DNA from 3 places in the Streptomyces sp. NBC_00075 genome. Region 2 is predicted to be linked to each of the others. Evidence: riboswitches for the same ligand, from Rfam matches in the RefSeq annotation. Region 2 holds a riboswitch; each other region holds the start of a gene.

Region 1 (5,170 bases), 2.4 Mb from region 2:
CACAGCTCACGGTGACCGGTCAGTTCCGGGCTGGGCTGCTCGGCGAGATCTGGAGTGCGATTGCCGGAGACAAGGGGAGTCGGCGGTAGTCAAACCGGTGCCGGGTTCGCACCGACTCATGCGTGCGCTCTGCGACCCGGCACCCTCCTCACCCGCCTCCCCGACCTCCAACTGGCCGTCGACCCGAGCGAGTTGCGATGGCGGGGCGGGCTCATCATGCGTGGACTGCGCACCCTGCCCGTCGAGTTCACGCCGGTTCGCGAATCGGGGCATACCACGCCAGTGGTGCCGTAGAAGATCACGGGAAGGTGACACTCCCTCAACAATGTGATCTTCACGTGATCTGCGCGGCATTAACTTGTGACAAGTGATCGTCTGTCGATACGTTCGAGCACTAGTGCGACGCACTGGCGGCGTTCGTCGGCATCCGTCGCACCGACCCCCGCTGTCTCGCGAAAGGCACCCGCATGCTCTCCGGGAACGGACGTCACCGTCGCCCCCGTCAGGCCCCGGCTCTGCTTGTCGCGGCCGGCGTGACCGGCTCCGCCCTAGCCATTCCGCTGCTCGCCGCGAGCGGCGCGAGTGCGGCCAGCGGCACCACTTGGGACAGGGTCGCGGAGTGTGAGAGCGGCGGCGCCTGGAGTGCCAACACCGGTAACGGGTTCTTCGGCGGGCTCCAGCTGACCCAGGCGGACTGGGAGGCGTACGGCGGTCTCACGTACGCCCCGAGCGCCGATCAGGCCAGCCGTTCGCAGCAGATCGCCGTCGCCGAGGGCGTGCTCGCCGATCAGGGTGCCGGGGTCTGGGAGGCCTGCGCGCTGCTGTCGGGGCTCGGCAAGGACGCCACTGCGGCCAATGTCGACACCGGTGTGGCGGCGGAGGAGGAGGGCGGCGCGTCTTCCGCCACGCCCACACCCACACCCACGCCTACACCCGCGCCCACCTCCACCCCGGGCTCTTCCGCCTCGGCACCCAAGTCCACTTCGGCGTCCGCTTCGCCCGCGCCCGAATCCACGTCCTCGTCCTCGCCCTCCGTCAAGGCGGCGACCGGCTCGACCGGCTCGACCGGCTCGACCGGCTCGACCCCCTCCTCCTCGTCGAGTGGCAGCACCTCACAAGAAGGTGACAGCTCATCCACCGCTGTGACAAAGGGTAAGGAAAGGGGCAACTCCGGGCAGAGTGTTGAGAGCTCGTACACCGTCCGTCCCGGCGACACCTTGTGCGGCATCGCGGACTCCCTTGGCGTCGAGGGTGGATGGTCCGAGCTGTACGCCGAGAACCAGGATCTCCTCGGTGCTGACCCGAATCACATCCTCCCCGGTCAGACCCTCGAAGTCGGTGCCTAACCGGGGCAAAACCAGCCGGAGTTCGCGTCCCGCTTCGCGCTGAATGTCCGTTATAAATGCAGTGAGAGATAGGTCTCAGAAGCCCTGATCGTCTTTGTATTTCAGAGGATCACCTGTTTACGGTCGTGACCGCTCGCCACAGCGGGCCCCGTCTGTCGCAACGCCGAATCCTGCCAGCGGCCTACGGGAACAGTCGTCGCTATCAAGCGCCGTAGGCAGGAGCGGGGGACCCAAGGTAAGTGCCGCACCGGGCAGTTGACCGGAGCGGCTTGGGGTTAAGCCGTACGCCGCCCGAAAGGGGCGTACGGCCGGGCAACTCAACCGGCCCGAACCCGACAGCTCACCTCGCAGGCGTCGGTGAGGGGATCTCGCATGCTGTTTTCCGGCAAGGGCAAGCACCGTCGTCCGTCCAAGGCCACCCGCGTCGTCGCCATCGCCGGTGTGACCGGTGCCGCCGTCGCCGCTCCGCTCCTGGCGGCCGGCTCGGCCTCCGCCGCCACCTCCGCCGAGTGGGACACCGTCGCCCAGTGCGAGTCCGGCGGCAACTGGTCCATCAACACCGGCAACGGCTACTACGGCGGCCTTCAGTTCTCCGCCTCGACCTGGGCCGCGTACGGCGGCACGGCGTACGCCTCCACTGCCGACCAGGCCTCAAAGTCCCAGCAGATCACCATCGCCGAGAAGGTCCTCGCGGGCCAGGGCAAGGGTGCCTGGCCGGTCTGCGGCACGGGCCTGTCCAGCGCCGCCTACGACGGCGGCAGCAGCAGCTCGGACAGCGGCACCAGCACCAGCACCGGTACGAGCGAGACCACCACCCGCTCCAGCGACGACCAGGCGGCCTCCCGTTCGCAGGAGCGGCCCGCCGCGAAGAAGACCGTCACCACCCCGACCGGCAAGAAGGTCGAGAAGGGCGACGGCGAGTACAAGGTCGTCAAGGGCGACACCCTCAGCGCGATAGCCGAGGCGCACGACGTCAAGGGCGGCTGGGCGAAGCTCTTCCAGCTGAACAAGGACATCATCGACGACGCCGACTTCATCTACCCGGGCCAGCAGCTGCACCTCAGCTGACCCCGGTCACCTGCCCGCCGGCACATCCCCCAAATAACAGTCGGCTCGAAGGTGAACCACAGCGCCCTCACATCCGTGCCCTCCATAGTGAAGGCCTCGTGAGGGTCACCCCCGTCCCCCACGGGCTCCCCGCTCCGGTGCGTGTTCCCCCGTACGCACCGGGGCGGGGCTTTTTGTTTCCCTGAGGAACAATGTTTACCCTCGGTTCCGTCCATGTTCCGTCCATGGGGTGGTCGGACGGCTGGCCGATCGGCCTCGGCCGGTTAGGCTCATCCCGCAGGGCCGCCCGAAAAAGGCCCCGCGTACCCGCGTCACATCCCAGAAGGAGATGCTCGTGCCGTCCATCGACGTCGTCGTAGCCCGGGAAATCCTCGACTCGCGAGGCAACCCCACCGTCGAGGTCGAGGTCGGCCTCGATGACGGCAGCACCGGTCGTGCCGCCGTCCCGTCCGGCGCCTCGACCGGAGCCTTCGAGGCCATCGAGCTGCGCGACGGTGACCCCAACCGCTACCTCGGCAAGGGTGTCGAGAAGGCCGTCCTCGCCGTCATCGAGCAGATCGGCCCGGAGCTCGTCGGCTACGACGCCACCGAGCAGCGGCTGATCGACCAGGCGATGTTCGACCTGGACGCCACCGACAACAAGGGCTCCCTCGGCGCCAACGCCATCCTCGGCGTCTCCCTCGCCGTCGCCCACGCCGCCTCCGAGGCCAGCGACCTCCCCCTCTTCCGCTACCTCGGCGGCCCGAACGCGCACCTGCTGCCCGTTCCGATGATGAACATCCTGAACGGCGGCTCGCACGCCGACTCCAACGTGGACATCCAGGAGTTCATGATCGCCCCGATCGGCGCGGAGTCCTTCTCCGAGGCGCTGCGCTGGGGCGCCGAGATCTACCACACCCTCAAGAAGGTGCTGAAGACCAAGGGCCTGTCCACCGGTCTCGGCGACGAGGGCGGCTTCGCCCCGAACCTGGAGTCCAACCGCGCCGCGCTCGACCTCATCATCGAGGCCATCAAGCAGGCCGGCTACGTCCCCGGTGAGCAGATCGGTCTCGCGCTCGACGTCGCCGCGTCCGAGTTCTACAAGGACGGCAAGTACGAGTTCGAGGGCAAGTCCCGTACGGCCGCCGAGATGACCGAGTACTACGAGGAGCTGGTCTCCGCGTACCCGCTCATCTCCATCGAGGACCCGCTGTACGAGGACGACTGGGACGGCTGGAAGACCATCACCGACAAGCTGGGCGACAAGGTCCAGATCGTCGGCGACGACCTCTTCGTCACCAACCCGGAGCGCCTCGCCCGTGGCATCGAGGAGGGCTCGGCCAACGCCCTGCTCGTCAAGGTCAACCAGATCGGCTCGCTGACCGAGACCCTGGACGCCGTCGAGCTGGCCCAGCGCAACGGCTTCAAGTGCATGATGTCCCACCGCTCCGGCGAGACCGAGGACGTCACCATCGCCGACCTCGCCGTCGCCGTGAACTGCGGCCAGATCAAGACCGGCGCCCCGGCCCGCTCGGACCGCGTCGCCAAGTACAACCAGCTGCTGCGCATCGAGGAGATCCTCGACGACGCGGCGGTGTACGCCGGTCGCAGCGCCTTCCCCCGCTTCAAGGGCTGAGCGGCAGCTGTAGAGGTGGCTGTAGCGGCTTAGGCAGCGTCGTACGTACGTCCCCGTACCCGGTCCCGTACCGTGTGCGGGGACGTACGTACGTACAAGCACAGCTGTTCGGGGAGGCGGGACGACATGGCAGTGAAGGACCGGGACCGGTTCTCCACCGCGACCAGGATCAAGCTGCTCGGCGAGCAGACGGCGGCCCGCGTCTACCGTTCCCAGACCAAGCGCCAGGCCCGCCGCTCCCGCCTGACCGGCCGGGCGGCCCTGCTCGCCCTGGTCCTGTGCTCGCTGATCGTGGCCCTCGCCTACCCGATAAGGCAGTACGTCTCCCAGCGCGCCGACATCGCCGAACTGGAACGCGAACGCGACCAGGCCAGGCAGCGGGTCGAGCAGCTCCGCGACCAGAAGGCACGCTGGCAGGACGACGCGTACGCGCAGCAGCAGATCCGGCAGCGGCTGCACTATGTGATGCCGGGCGAGACCGGGTACGTCGTGATCGACCCGGACGCGGCGAAGCAGTCGCGCGCCGACCTGGGCGCGGCCGACCGGCCCTGGTACGCGAACGTCTGGGACGGCGTGGACAAGGCCGACCGGTCCGGCGGCCGGGCCGACGCCGTGAACCAGTGAAGTGAACTGACTAGAGAGATACACGTACAGGCATGCAAACGCCCCCGCCTCCCACCCCGCGCACCGAGCCCACCGACGCGGACGTCGAGGCCTTCAAACAGCAGCTGGGCCGTCCGCCTCGCGGGCTGCGCGCGATCGCGCACCGCTGTCCCTGCGGTCAGCCGGACGTCGTGGAGACGGCTCCGCGGCTGCCGGACGGTACGCCCTTCCCGACGACGTACTACCTGACGTGTCCGCGGGCCGCCTCGGCGATCGGCACGCTGGAGGCGAACGGCGTGATGAAGGAGATGACGGAACGTCTGGCGACGGATCCGGAGCTGGCCGCGGCGTATCGGGCCGCGCACGAGGACTACATCGCGCGCCGCGACTCGATCGAGGTCCTGGAGGGCTTCCCGAGCGCGGGGGGCATGCCGGACCGGGTGAAGTGCCTGCACGTGCTCGTGGGCCACTCGCTGGCCGCCGGGCCCGGGGTGAACCCGTTGGGCGACGAGGCGATCGCGATGCTGCCGGAGTGGTG
Region 2 (5,170 bases):
CTGGACTCGGGCGAGTTGTTCACCGCGCGGGCGGTCGTGGTGGCGACCGGGCTGTCGGGGCTCGCGCATCTGCCCCCGGAGCTGGCCGGCGCCGCGCCGGACGGGCCCTCGCCCACGGGTCCGGTGTCCCACAGTTCGCAGCACCATGATCTGGGCCGGTTCGCGGGCCGGGAGCTGATCGTCGTCGGTGCGGGCCAGTCCGCGCTGGAGACGGCGGCGCTGGCGGCGGAGGCGGGGGCGCGGGTACGGGTGGTGTCGCGGGGGCGGGGTCGCGTCGCCTTCGGCGCGCCCCCGTGGCGGCAGCCCAGGCTGCGGCCCGAGTCGCCGTTCGGCAACGCGTGGTCGCTCTGGGCCCTCACCTACTACCCGCATCCCTACCGCCATCTCCCGGCCCAGGCCCGCCACTATCTGGTCCGCCGGGTCCTCGGACCGCTCGGGGCGTGGTGGCTGCGCGACCGGTTCGAGGGGAAGGTGGAGGTCAGCGAGGTCGCGCGGATCGTACGGGCAACGGGAGGCGCAGGGGAGACCGGGGGCTCCGGCGGCGGGCGGCCGGTGCTGACCGTGGAGGATCTCGGCGGCCGCACCCGGGAGTTGTCGGCCGACCACGTCATATCCGCGACCGGCTACCGCGTCGACATCGCCGCGATGGACTTCCTCGGTCACGAACTGCGTACGGAGCTGGCGGTGAGCCGGGGCACGCCGAGGCTCGGTGCCGGGTATGTCTCCTCCGTACCGGGGCTGTACTTCACGGGGTTGCCGGCGGCAGCTTCGTACGGGCCGGTGATGCGGTTCGTGTGCGGTACGGAGTTCGCGTCACCGAGGCTGGTGGGGCATCTGGCGGCCGCGCACGGATAGGGCGCGGACGGGGGCGGGCGACAACGGCGGCGGACCGCGATCTCATGCCGTTCGGGCCTTCCCGGGGCGGGAGTTGGGGCAGGCTGGGAGGCTGTTGCTGCCGGGATGCCGAACGTCGTCCGGTTCGGGCGGAGACCGATGTGCCGAACGATCCGTATTCTCTGGATCATGGCCGCTCCCACCTCATACGCACTTATCGCCACGGACCTGGACGGAACGCTCCTGCGTGCCGATGACACGCTCTCCGACCGGTCGCGGACCGCGTTGGCGCGTGCCACGGCCGCCGGCGCCCGGCATCTGGTGGTGACGGGACGGCCTGCGCCGAGAGTCCGGCCGCTGCTCGACGACCTCGGGGCCGGGGGGCTCGCGGTGTGCGGACAGGGCGCGCAGTTGTACGACGCCGGCGCGGACCGTCTGCTCTGGTCGGTGACCCTGGACCAGGAGCTGGCGGAGACCGCGCTCGGCAAGATCGAGGCGGAGGTCGGGCAGGTGTACGCCGCCGTGGACCAGGACGGTGTCGACGGGCTGACGCTCATCGAACCCGGGTATCTGATGCCGCACCCGACGCTGCCCGCCGTACGGGTGCCGCACCGGGACGACCTGTGGGCCGCGCCCATCAGCAAGGTGCTGCTGCGTCACCCGTCCCTGTCCGACGACGAGTTGGCGTCGGCGGCGCGTGGAGCGGTCGGTTCGCTCGCGACCGTCACCATGTCGGGGCCCGGCACCGTCGAACTCCAGCCATGCGGCATCACCAAGGCGACGGGGCTCGCGCTCGCCGCCGAGTACCTCGGGCTGGCCTCGTCCGCCACCATCGCCTTCGGCGACATGCCCAATGACATCCCCATGTTCGACTGGGCGGCCCATGGGGTGGCCATGGCCAACGCCCATCCCGAACTCAAGGCGGTGGCGGACGAGGTCACCCTCTCGAACGAGGACGACGGGATCGCGGTCGTGCTGGAGCGGCTGTTCGGAGCCGGAACCGGGGACGGGGACGGGAACTGGAGCGCGGACGGGGCGTGGCGGTGAGGGCGGGCCGGCCTAGTAGGCGCCGTACACGTTGTCTATCGAGCCGTATCGCGCAGCCGCGTAGTTGCAGGCCGCTGTGATGTTCGCGATCGGGTCGTAGGGGTCGTACGAGGTGCCGGCGACGTGGTAGGCGGCGAAGGTCGGGTCGATGACCTGGAGGAGGCCCTTGGAGGGGGTGCCGGCTGCCGCGTTCGAGTCCCAGAGGTTGATGGCGTTCGGGTTGCCCGACGACTCGCGGATGATGTTGCGGTAGATGCCGTTGTACGTTCCCGGGATTCCGTTCTGCGCCATGATGTCGAGCGATTCGCGGATCCAGCCGTCCAGGTTGTTCGCGTAGTTCGTCGCCGACGACACGGACACGGCGGACGACGGTGCGGCTGATGCCGTTGTCGCGGTCAGGAAGGGAAAGGCCAGGGCTACGGCGGCCGTTCCGGTGATGGCGAGTGTGCGCGGGAGCGTGAGCGGGCGGCGGGTGGTTCTCGCGCGCTGGTGCTGACCTCGTGCGGGCATGGTGAGTCCTCTCCGACGCCTACGAGGTGAGCTGTCGGGTTTGGGCGGGAGATGCCCGGCCGGGCGCCTGTGTCGGCGCGCGACTTCACCCCTAGCCGCTCCGGCGTCGTGCCCGGACCGGCGGCTTACCTGGGTCCCCCGCTCCTGCCTGCGTGAGTCACGTGTGGGTGGGTGGGATGGTGCTCTGCGGGCGGTGGCAGGATTCGGCGATCCGCCCGGCGTGGCGAGAACGTATGCGAGAGCACACGGGTGGAACAAGGGGCGGAAACGCAGGACTTGGTCATTTGGGGCGCCCGTTGGGGACAAAACGGGCGGAGGTGTGGAGTGGGTGGGAAGTAACTTGCCTTTTGCGAACGGGGAGTTTGCGGGGGAGAGGGTGGCGGGGGCTGGAATTTGGAGTGACTTGAATCACGGGGTGGGGGTAGTTGTGGCCTGAGCGAGGCGAGTGGGGTGAATAGGGGTTTTTAGGGTTTTTAGGCTTCTTGTGGGCGTGTCTGCCGGGAGGGTGGAACCTCTCGTGCGATGCGCGTCGTTGTCGTAGCGACGGGTACGGCGGGTGCCGTCGGGGAGGTGGTGGCGTATGCGCGGGTGCGATCACTGGTGTGACGGGTGGGGCGCGGGATGTTTATGAATGTCCATACTTATGGGCTGATCAAAAACATTCCGGTCGTGATCCGATACCGCCTGGCCTGGACGGGCGGGCGCTCGTGGTGATCGAAACGTGACCGGATACGCTGACTTGAGTGATGGCAGCGACCTATCGGCACACCGTGTGACCGCCAGTAGACACCAGCAGACAGGAGATCCCTCGTGACCGTCGTCGGGCCGTTCGGGCTGAGCGTGCGGGACCAGGCTCTCGAAGCCGATGTCCAGGCCGGATTGGCGGCTGTCGAGGAAGGGTTGCTCGAAGCCACCAAGAGCGAGGTGCCCTTCATCACGGAGGCCGCGCAGCACCTCGTACGGGCCGGCGGGAAGCGGTTCCGGCCGTTGCTCGTGATGCTCGCCTCGCAGTTCGGGGACCGGTACGCGCCGGGGATCGTGCCGTCGGCGGTGGTGGTGGAGCTGACCCACCTCGCGACGCTGTACCACGACGACGTCATGGACGAGGCCGAGGTGCGGCGCGGGGTGCCCAGCGCCAACACGCGCTGGGGGAACTCCGTCGCGGTCCTGACCGGCGACTTTCTCTTCGCGCGCGCCTCGCACATCCTCGCCGACCTCGGGCCCGAGGCGGTGCGGGTGCAGGCGGAGGCGTTCGAGCGGCTGGTGACCGGGCAGATCCTGGAGACGGCGGGGCCGTCCGACGGGCGGGACCCGGTCGAGCACTACCTGGACGTACTGGGCGGGAAGACCGGGTCGCTGGTGGCCGTGGCCTGCCGGTTCGGGGCGATGATGTCCGGCGCCGACGACAGTGTCGTGGACGTGCTCACCCAGTACGGGGAGCGGCTCGGGGTCGCCTTCCAGCTCGCGGACGACGTGCTGGACATCGCGTCCGACTCCCACGAGTCCGGGAAGACGCCCGGGACGGATCTGCGGGAGGGCATTCCCACGATGCCCGTGCTGCGGTTGCGCGAGCGGGTGGCTCGGATGGGGCTGGCCGAGGATGTCGCGCTGTGCGAGCTGCTGGACTCCGATCTGAGTGACGACGCGCGGCATGCGGAGGCGTTGGCTCGGCTGCGGGTGCATCCTGCGTTGGCTCAGGCTCGGCGGGACACGGTGCGGTTCGCTGAGGAGGCGCGGGCTGCGTTGGTGCCGTTGGCGGAGTGCGATGCGAAGGTGGCGTTGGGGGAGATGTGTGACGCGGTGGTGCATCGGGCTGGGTAGGGTTTTCGCCCCCGCCGCCCCTACCCGTTCCCATCCTTCTGGGGGCTGTGCCCCCAGACCCCCCTTTCGCGCTGGACGCGCTCGTCCTCAAACGCCGGACGGGCTAAAAACATGTGGCGCGCGTCACATGGCTGGACTAAGTCCAAACCGAGACCTCTTCCCGTATTGGTTCCAGAAGCTGACGCAGGGGGCGTCAGCTGCGATACGGGGAGAAAAAGAATCATGGGACGTAAAAGCCTGATCGTTTCCGGGGTCTCGGTGGTCGCCGCTGCCGGTATCGCCGCCGCCGTTCTTCCGGCGGTGGCCGCGAACGGAGATCGCGGTGGTGATCGCAACGCCCACGCCGACCACGTGGGCATCGTCACCCAGGGTGTCGGCGCCGGAAGCGGTGGCACCGTTCTCGCCGCCAGTCTTCGGGGTGCCAACGAGGTGCCCGTGGCCGGCGGGCCCGCCGTCGGGGACCGGGACGGGGCCGCCGTCGAGTTCGTCAAGGTCAAGGGCGACAAGGTGTCCGTCGCCGTGGCCTGGCGCGGTACCGGCAAGCCGACCCTCCTCCACATCCACCAGGGCGCCAAGGGCACGAACGGTGGCGTCAAGATCGACTTCACCGGGTTGCTCGGCAAGGGCAGCGGTGGTGGCAAGGGACGTACCGTCACAGGGACTGTCAAGGTCAATGACGCCGCCCTGCTCGCGAAGCTCAAGTCCGACCCCGGCGCCTTCTACGCCAATCTGCACACCGCCGAGTTCCCGGGCGGAGCCGTCCGTGGCCAGCTCCACAAGGTCACCGTCGCCTCCTTCGACTTCCGGGACGCCCTCGACAACTTCCAGGCGTCCGTCGTCAAGGGCAAGCAGATCTACCAGTGCAAGCCGGCCGAGGGCGGCGGGTACGCCTTCGCGCAGCGCGATGTCAGCGCCGTACTCGGCGGGAACATCGCGCACACCTTCGTGAAGCCCAACT
Region 3 (5,170 bases), 1.8 Mb from region 2:
GACCTCGGCGGCGAAGCGGCGGATGTCGCGCTCGCGGGCGACGGCCCCGATGTGTTCGAGGAGGGCCGAGGCGACACCCCGGCCCTGGTGGGCGTCCTGCACCAGGAAGGCGACCTCGGCCTCGTGGGCGGGACCGGACGCGGGCAGGCCGTCGGCATCAATGCGGTCATAGCGTACGGTGGCGATGAACTCGCCGCCGACCGTGGCCGCGAGCCCCACCCGGTCCACGAAGTCGTGGTGGGTGAAGCGGTGGACGTCCTTTGCGGACAGGCGCGGATAGGGCGCGAAGAAGCGGTAGTACTTCGACTCGTCCGAAACCTGCTCGTAGAAGCTGACCAGCCGGTCGGCGTCGTCCGCGGTGATGGGCCGGATGCGGGCGGTGCCGCCGTCGCGCAGCACGACGTCCGCCTCCCAGTGGGCGGGGTACTCGTGCCGGTCCGACGAGTTCTGCATGCGCCCCAGAGTACGGCTCGCGTACGACAACGTCGCGAGGCAGTCTGTGGGGACCGAAGTCGGGCCCAGGCCGGGGTCCGAACGCGGTTCCGGGACAGGTTTCCACCTGCCTCCCGGAACGCTTCACGCTATGGAACAATGGTCTAGACAACCCTGAGACAGTGAAGGGCAGCATCACATGGCTGAGCGCCGCGTCAACGTCGGCTGGGCGGAGGGCCTCCACGCCCGCCCCGCCTCCATCTTCGTCCGTGCGGCCACGGCCGCCGGCGTCCCCATGACGATCGCCAAGGCCGACGGCAACCCCGTCAACGCGGCCTCCATGCTGGCGGTCCTCGGCCTGGGTGCCCAGGGCGGCGAGGAGATCGTCCTCGCCTCCGAGGCGGAGGGCGCCGACGCGGCGCTCGACCGCCTGGCGAAGCTGGTGGCCGAGGGACTCGAGGAACTTCCCGAGACGGTCTGAGAAATTGAAGGCGCCGACTGCCGCGGTCAGCCGTCGCCTCAAAGGCACCACCCGCACACGTGAAGGGCTCACCCGGAATTCCGGGTGAGCCCTTCACGTTTATCGTTTATGGGCAGCAGAAATAATCCCCCGCGAATTCCACCCTCTTTGTATACGGCGCCCGTGTTAATGACGCAGGCCCGTCATGTTTACGGGATGTTGCGAAGTCCTCACACGCTCCGGGCGGTCTCCGCCGCCCGGAAAGCGCAGCCGGTGCGCGCCGGTCGCCCGCTCGGTGTGCAGCGCCGTGACGGCTCGCGCCCGCTCACTGTCGCCGCGCGCCACGGCGTCCACGATCGCCCCGTGCTCGGTCCAGGACTCGACGGGATTGGCCGGGGCCTCCACCGCGTACATCCAGGCGATCTTGTGCCGGAGCTGGGTGAGCGTCGAGGTCAGGGCGTGGCTTCCGGAGGCCTGGGCGAGCGTCTCGTGGAACCAGCCGCCCAGGGAGCGCAGATCCTCGCTGTTGCCCCTCCTGGCCCGCTCCTGCCCCAGCCTGACCAGGCCGCGCAGCACTTTCAGATGGGCCTCGGTGCGTCGCTGGGCGGCCCGGGAGGCACCCAGCGGCTCCAGGAGCATGCGCATCTCCAGCAGGTCGGAGGCCTCCTGCTCGGTCGGTTCCGCGACGCACGCGCCCGCGTGCCGCCGGGTGACCACGAAGCCCTCGGCCTCCAGGGTGCGCAGGGCCTCGCGGACGGGGACGCGCGAGACGCCGTACCGGCGCGCGAGCAGTTCCTCGGTGAGCCGGCTGCCGCGCTCGTAGACACCGGCGACGATGTCGTCCCGGATCGCCGTGCATACCGAGTGCGCCGGAATACGCATGTCCGACCTCCGCTTTAATCCCCGTGAAACGTCGACGATTGACGTGTGTTCAGTGACTCTATTGCAGAGAACCGGAATTTCCGACGGCAGGCCGGAATCCGGGGATATTTTTTGGACACAGGGCCGTCGGAAACGCCGAAAGCCCCGGCTCGGGGAGCCGGGGCCACGACAAGAGATGCGCGTGGTTGTCAGACGTTCACACCGTGCGAGCGGAGGTAGGCGACGGGGTCCATGTCCGAGCCGTACTCCGCGGTCGTGCGGGCCTCGAAGTGGAGGTGCGCACCGGTGACGTTGCCGGTGGCCCCGGAGAGACCTATCTGCTGCCCCGGGGTGACCGTCTGGCCGACGGACACGTTGATGGACGACAGATGACCGTACTGAGTGTACGTACCATCAATCATCTTGATCACGATGTTGTTGCCGTAGGAGCCGCCCCAGCCCGCCTCGACGACCGTGCCGGAGCCCACCGCGTGGACGGTGGTGCCGGACGAGGCGTGGAAGTCGATGCCGGTGTGGCTGCCGGAGGACCAGACGGCGCCGCCCGCCTTGTAGCCGGTGGAGATGTACGAGCCGGAGATCGGGGCGACGAAGGTGTTGAGGCGCTTGCGCTCGGCCTCGCGGGCGGCGCGGGCCTCCGCCTCGCGTGCCTCCTTGGCCCGCTCCTCCGCCTCCTTCTTCGCGGCGGCCAGGGCGCGTTTCTCGGCTGCGACGGCCCGCTTCTCGGCGGCGGCCTTCTCGGCGGCCTGCTCCTGGGCGGCGGCCTGCGCGTCGATCTTGTCGGCGAGCGTCTCGCCGATGGAGATCACCGGAGTGAGGCCGGTCTGCTCGACCGTGGACTCTGCGGCGAGCGCCGGGGCGGCGAGGCTGCCGACGGCGCCGGTGGTGGCGAGGGCCGCGACGCCTGCCGCGCGGACGGTGGTACGGGTGACGAGGCTGGGGCGGCGGGGACGACGGTGCTTCCCGGTGGCGCGGGTGAACGCCATGTAGTGGCTGGTCCTTTCCTTCCTTCTCGCCTACCGGGTTAGCTGACGGGTTCGGAGCAGGAAGGTCTCCTACGGACCCCCTCGCTGGGCGCGCGGGCGTCCGATTCACCCCAGGGACTGCACAGTGTGGGTCCCCGGCTCCCCTGGCTCGCGCCATGTGGGGACTCGGCGATGACTGTCCGGGTGCCGCGGCTGCGGCGTGGTGCGTGACGGACAGCCGGACCGACGCTAAGCCGCGTAACTTTCAATCAACAAACCGATCACGGGTTTTGTAGCGCATGCCACAGGGCAGACGGTCAACCTCTCCATCAATACGGGCAACTTGCCCATCAATATGGACAAGAGGGGCCCGGTGACGCTTCCGTCACCGGGCCCCTGTCGTGCATCGCGGTGCCGCTACTCGGCGGAAACGACGCTCACTTCGCCGATGCCGAGGGCCCTGACGGGCTCCTCGATCGTCGCCGCGTCACCGACGAGGACCGTCACCAGCCGGTCCACCGGGAAGGCGTTCACGGCCGCCGCGGTGGCCTCCACGGTGCCGGTGGCGGCGAGCTGCCGGTACAGCGTGGCCTGGTAGTCGTCGGGCAGGTGCTGCTCGACCTGGTCGGCCAGCGTGCTCGCCACGGCCGCCGCCGTCTCGTACTTGAGCGGGGCGACGCCCACCAGGTTCTGCACCGCGACATCGCGCTCGGCGTCGGTGAGCCCCTCGGCCGCGAGCGTGCGCAGCACCTTCCAGAGGTCCTCCAGGGCGGGACCGGTGTTCGGCGTGTCGACGGAGCCGCTGATGGCGAGCAGCGCGGCGCCCGTGCCGTCCGGGGCCGAGCGCAGGACCTGGCCGAACGCCCGCACACCGTAGGTGTAGCCCTTCTCCTCGCGCAGGACGCGGTCCAGGCGGGAGGTGAGGGTGCCGCCGAGGCAGTACGTGCCGAGGACCTGGGCGGCCCAGACACGGTCGTGCCGGTCGGCGCCGATGCGGCCGATGAGCAGCTGGGTCTGCACGGCGCCCGGGCGGTCCACGATCACGACGCGGCCGGTGTCGTCGGCGGTCACCGGCGGCACGGGCCGCGGCTGGGCCGTCGAACCGGTCCACGCCCCCAGGGTCTCGCCGAGCAGCGCGTCCAGGTCGACGCCGGTGAGGTCGCCGACGACCACGGCGGTGGCCGTGGCGGGGCGGACGTGCCTCTCGTAGAAGGCGCGTACGGCCGCGGAGTCGATCTTCGCGACCGTCTCCTCGGTGCCCTGGCGCGGCCGGGACATGCGCGAGGTCTCCGGGAACAGCTCCTTGTAGAGCTGCTTGGCGGAGCGGCGGGCCGGGTTGGCCGTCTCGTGCGGGATCTCGTCGAGCCGGTTGCGCACCAGCCTCTCGATCTCGCTGTCCGCGAACGCGGGTGCCCGGAGGGCGTCGGCCAGCAGACCGAGCGCCTTGGGGAGCCGTGACACGGGGACTTCGAGGCTGAGGCGGACGCAGGGGTGGTCGGCGTGCGCGTCGAGGGTGGCGCCGCAGCGCTCCAGTTCGGCGGCGAACTCCTCGGCGGAGTGCTTGTCGGTGCCTTCGGAGAAGGCCCGGGCCATGATCGTGGCCACGCCGTCGAGACCGGCCGGCTCGGCCTCCAGGGGAGCGTCGACGAGCACCTCGACGGCGACGATCTGCTGGCCGGGGCGGTGGCAGCGCAGGACGGTCAGGCCGTTGTCGAGCGTGCCGCGTCCGGGGGCCGGGAAGGCCCAGGGCCTGGCCTCGCCCGCCTGGGGCTGGGGGTGGAACTTCATCGTGGTGAGCTCGGTCACTTGGCCGCCTCCTCGTCCTTGTCGCCGGCTTCGACCGTGGCCTCGGCCTCGGGGTCCTCGGGGGGATCCGCGTCCTCGGCGGTCTCTCCGGCGACCGGCTCGTAGACGAGCACCGCGCGGTTGTCGGGGCGCAGCCGGTCCTTGGCGGCCTGCTGGACCTCCTCGGCGGTCACCTCCAGCACGCGCTGGACGGCGGTCAGCGCGAGCTGCGGGTCGCCGAACAGCACGGCGAAGCGGCACAGTTCGTCGGCGCGGCCCGCGACCGTGCCGAGACGGTCCAGCCACTCGCGCTCCAACTGGGCCTGGGCGCGCTCCATTTCCTCGGCCGTGGGGCCCTCGGCGGCGAACCGCGCGAGTTCCTCGTCGACGGCGGCCTCGATGACCGGCACCTCGACGTCCGCGGAGGTCTTCACGTCCAGCCAGCCCAGGGAGGGCGCTCCGGCCAGTCGCAGCAGGCCGAAGCCGGCCGCCACCGCCGTACGGTCGCGCCGTACGAGCCGGTTGTAGAGGCGGGAGGACTCGCCGCCGCCGAGGACGGTGAGCGCCAGGTCGGCCGCGTCGCACGCGCGCGTGCCGTCCTCCGGGAGCCGGTAGGCGGCCATCAACGCGCGCGCGGGGACCTCTTCGA

The links. A riboswitch is a leader RNA that binds a small molecule or an ion and turns the genes downstream of it on or off. The one in region 2 is predicted to bind cyclic di-AMP.
Region 1: linked by a shared signal. The riboswitch ahead of OG787_RS29130 (transglycosylase family protein) and the one ahead of OG787_RS18410 (transglycosylase SLT domain-containing protein) in region 2 are both predicted to bind cyclic di-AMP.
Region 3: linked by a shared signal. The riboswitch ahead of OG787_RS10695 (M23 family metallopeptidase) and the one ahead of OG787_RS18410 (transglycosylase SLT domain-containing protein) in region 2 are both predicted to bind cyclic di-AMP.

The regions. Positions count from the first base shown of each region.
Region 1 covers NZ_CP108243.1:6,660,568-6,665,737, forward strand. Annotated here, with positions in the region: gene OG787_RS29115 (recombinase family protein) at 1-89, shown strand, start outside; partial or broken gene OG787_RS29120 (cytochrome P450) at 142-294, shown strand; gene OG787_RS29125 (transglycosylase family protein) at 534-1,346, shown strand; cyclic di-AMP (ydaO/yuaA leader) riboswitch at 1,498-1,715, shown strand; gene OG787_RS29130 (transglycosylase family protein) at 1,719-2,414, shown strand; gene eno (phosphopyruvate hydratase) at 2,749-4,029, shown strand; gene OG787_RS29140 (septum formation initiator family protein) at 4,156-4,653, shown strand; gene OG787_RS29145 (DUF501 domain-containing protein) at 4,686-5,170, shown strand, end outside.
Region 2 covers NZ_CP108243.1:4,286,098-4,291,267, reverse strand. Annotated here, with positions in the region: gene OG787_RS18420 (FAD-dependent oxidoreductase) at 1-855, shown strand, start outside; gene OG787_RS18415 (HAD family hydrolase) at 1,024-1,881, shown strand; gene OG787_RS18410 (transglycosylase SLT domain-containing protein) at 1,894-2,391, opposite strand; cyclic di-AMP (ydaO/yuaA leader) riboswitch at 2,395-2,561, opposite strand; gene OG787_RS18405 (polyprenyl synthetase family protein) at 3,202-4,212, shown strand; gene OG787_RS18400 (CHRD domain-containing protein) at 4,435-5,170, shown strand, end outside.
Region 3 covers NZ_CP108243.1:2,519,040-2,524,209, forward strand. Annotated here, with positions in the region: gene OG787_RS10680 (GNAT family N-acetyltransferase) at 1-453, opposite strand, end outside; gene OG787_RS10685 (HPr family phosphocarrier protein) at 632-913, shown strand; gene OG787_RS10690 (GntR family transcriptional regulator) at 1,079-1,774, opposite strand; gene OG787_RS10695 (M23 family metallopeptidase) at 1,963-2,757, opposite strand; cyclic di-AMP (ydaO/yuaA leader) riboswitch at 2,771-2,938, opposite strand; gene OG787_RS10700 (M16 family metallopeptidase) at 3,154-4,542, opposite strand; gene OG787_RS10705 (M16 family metallopeptidase) at 4,539-5,170, opposite strand, start outside.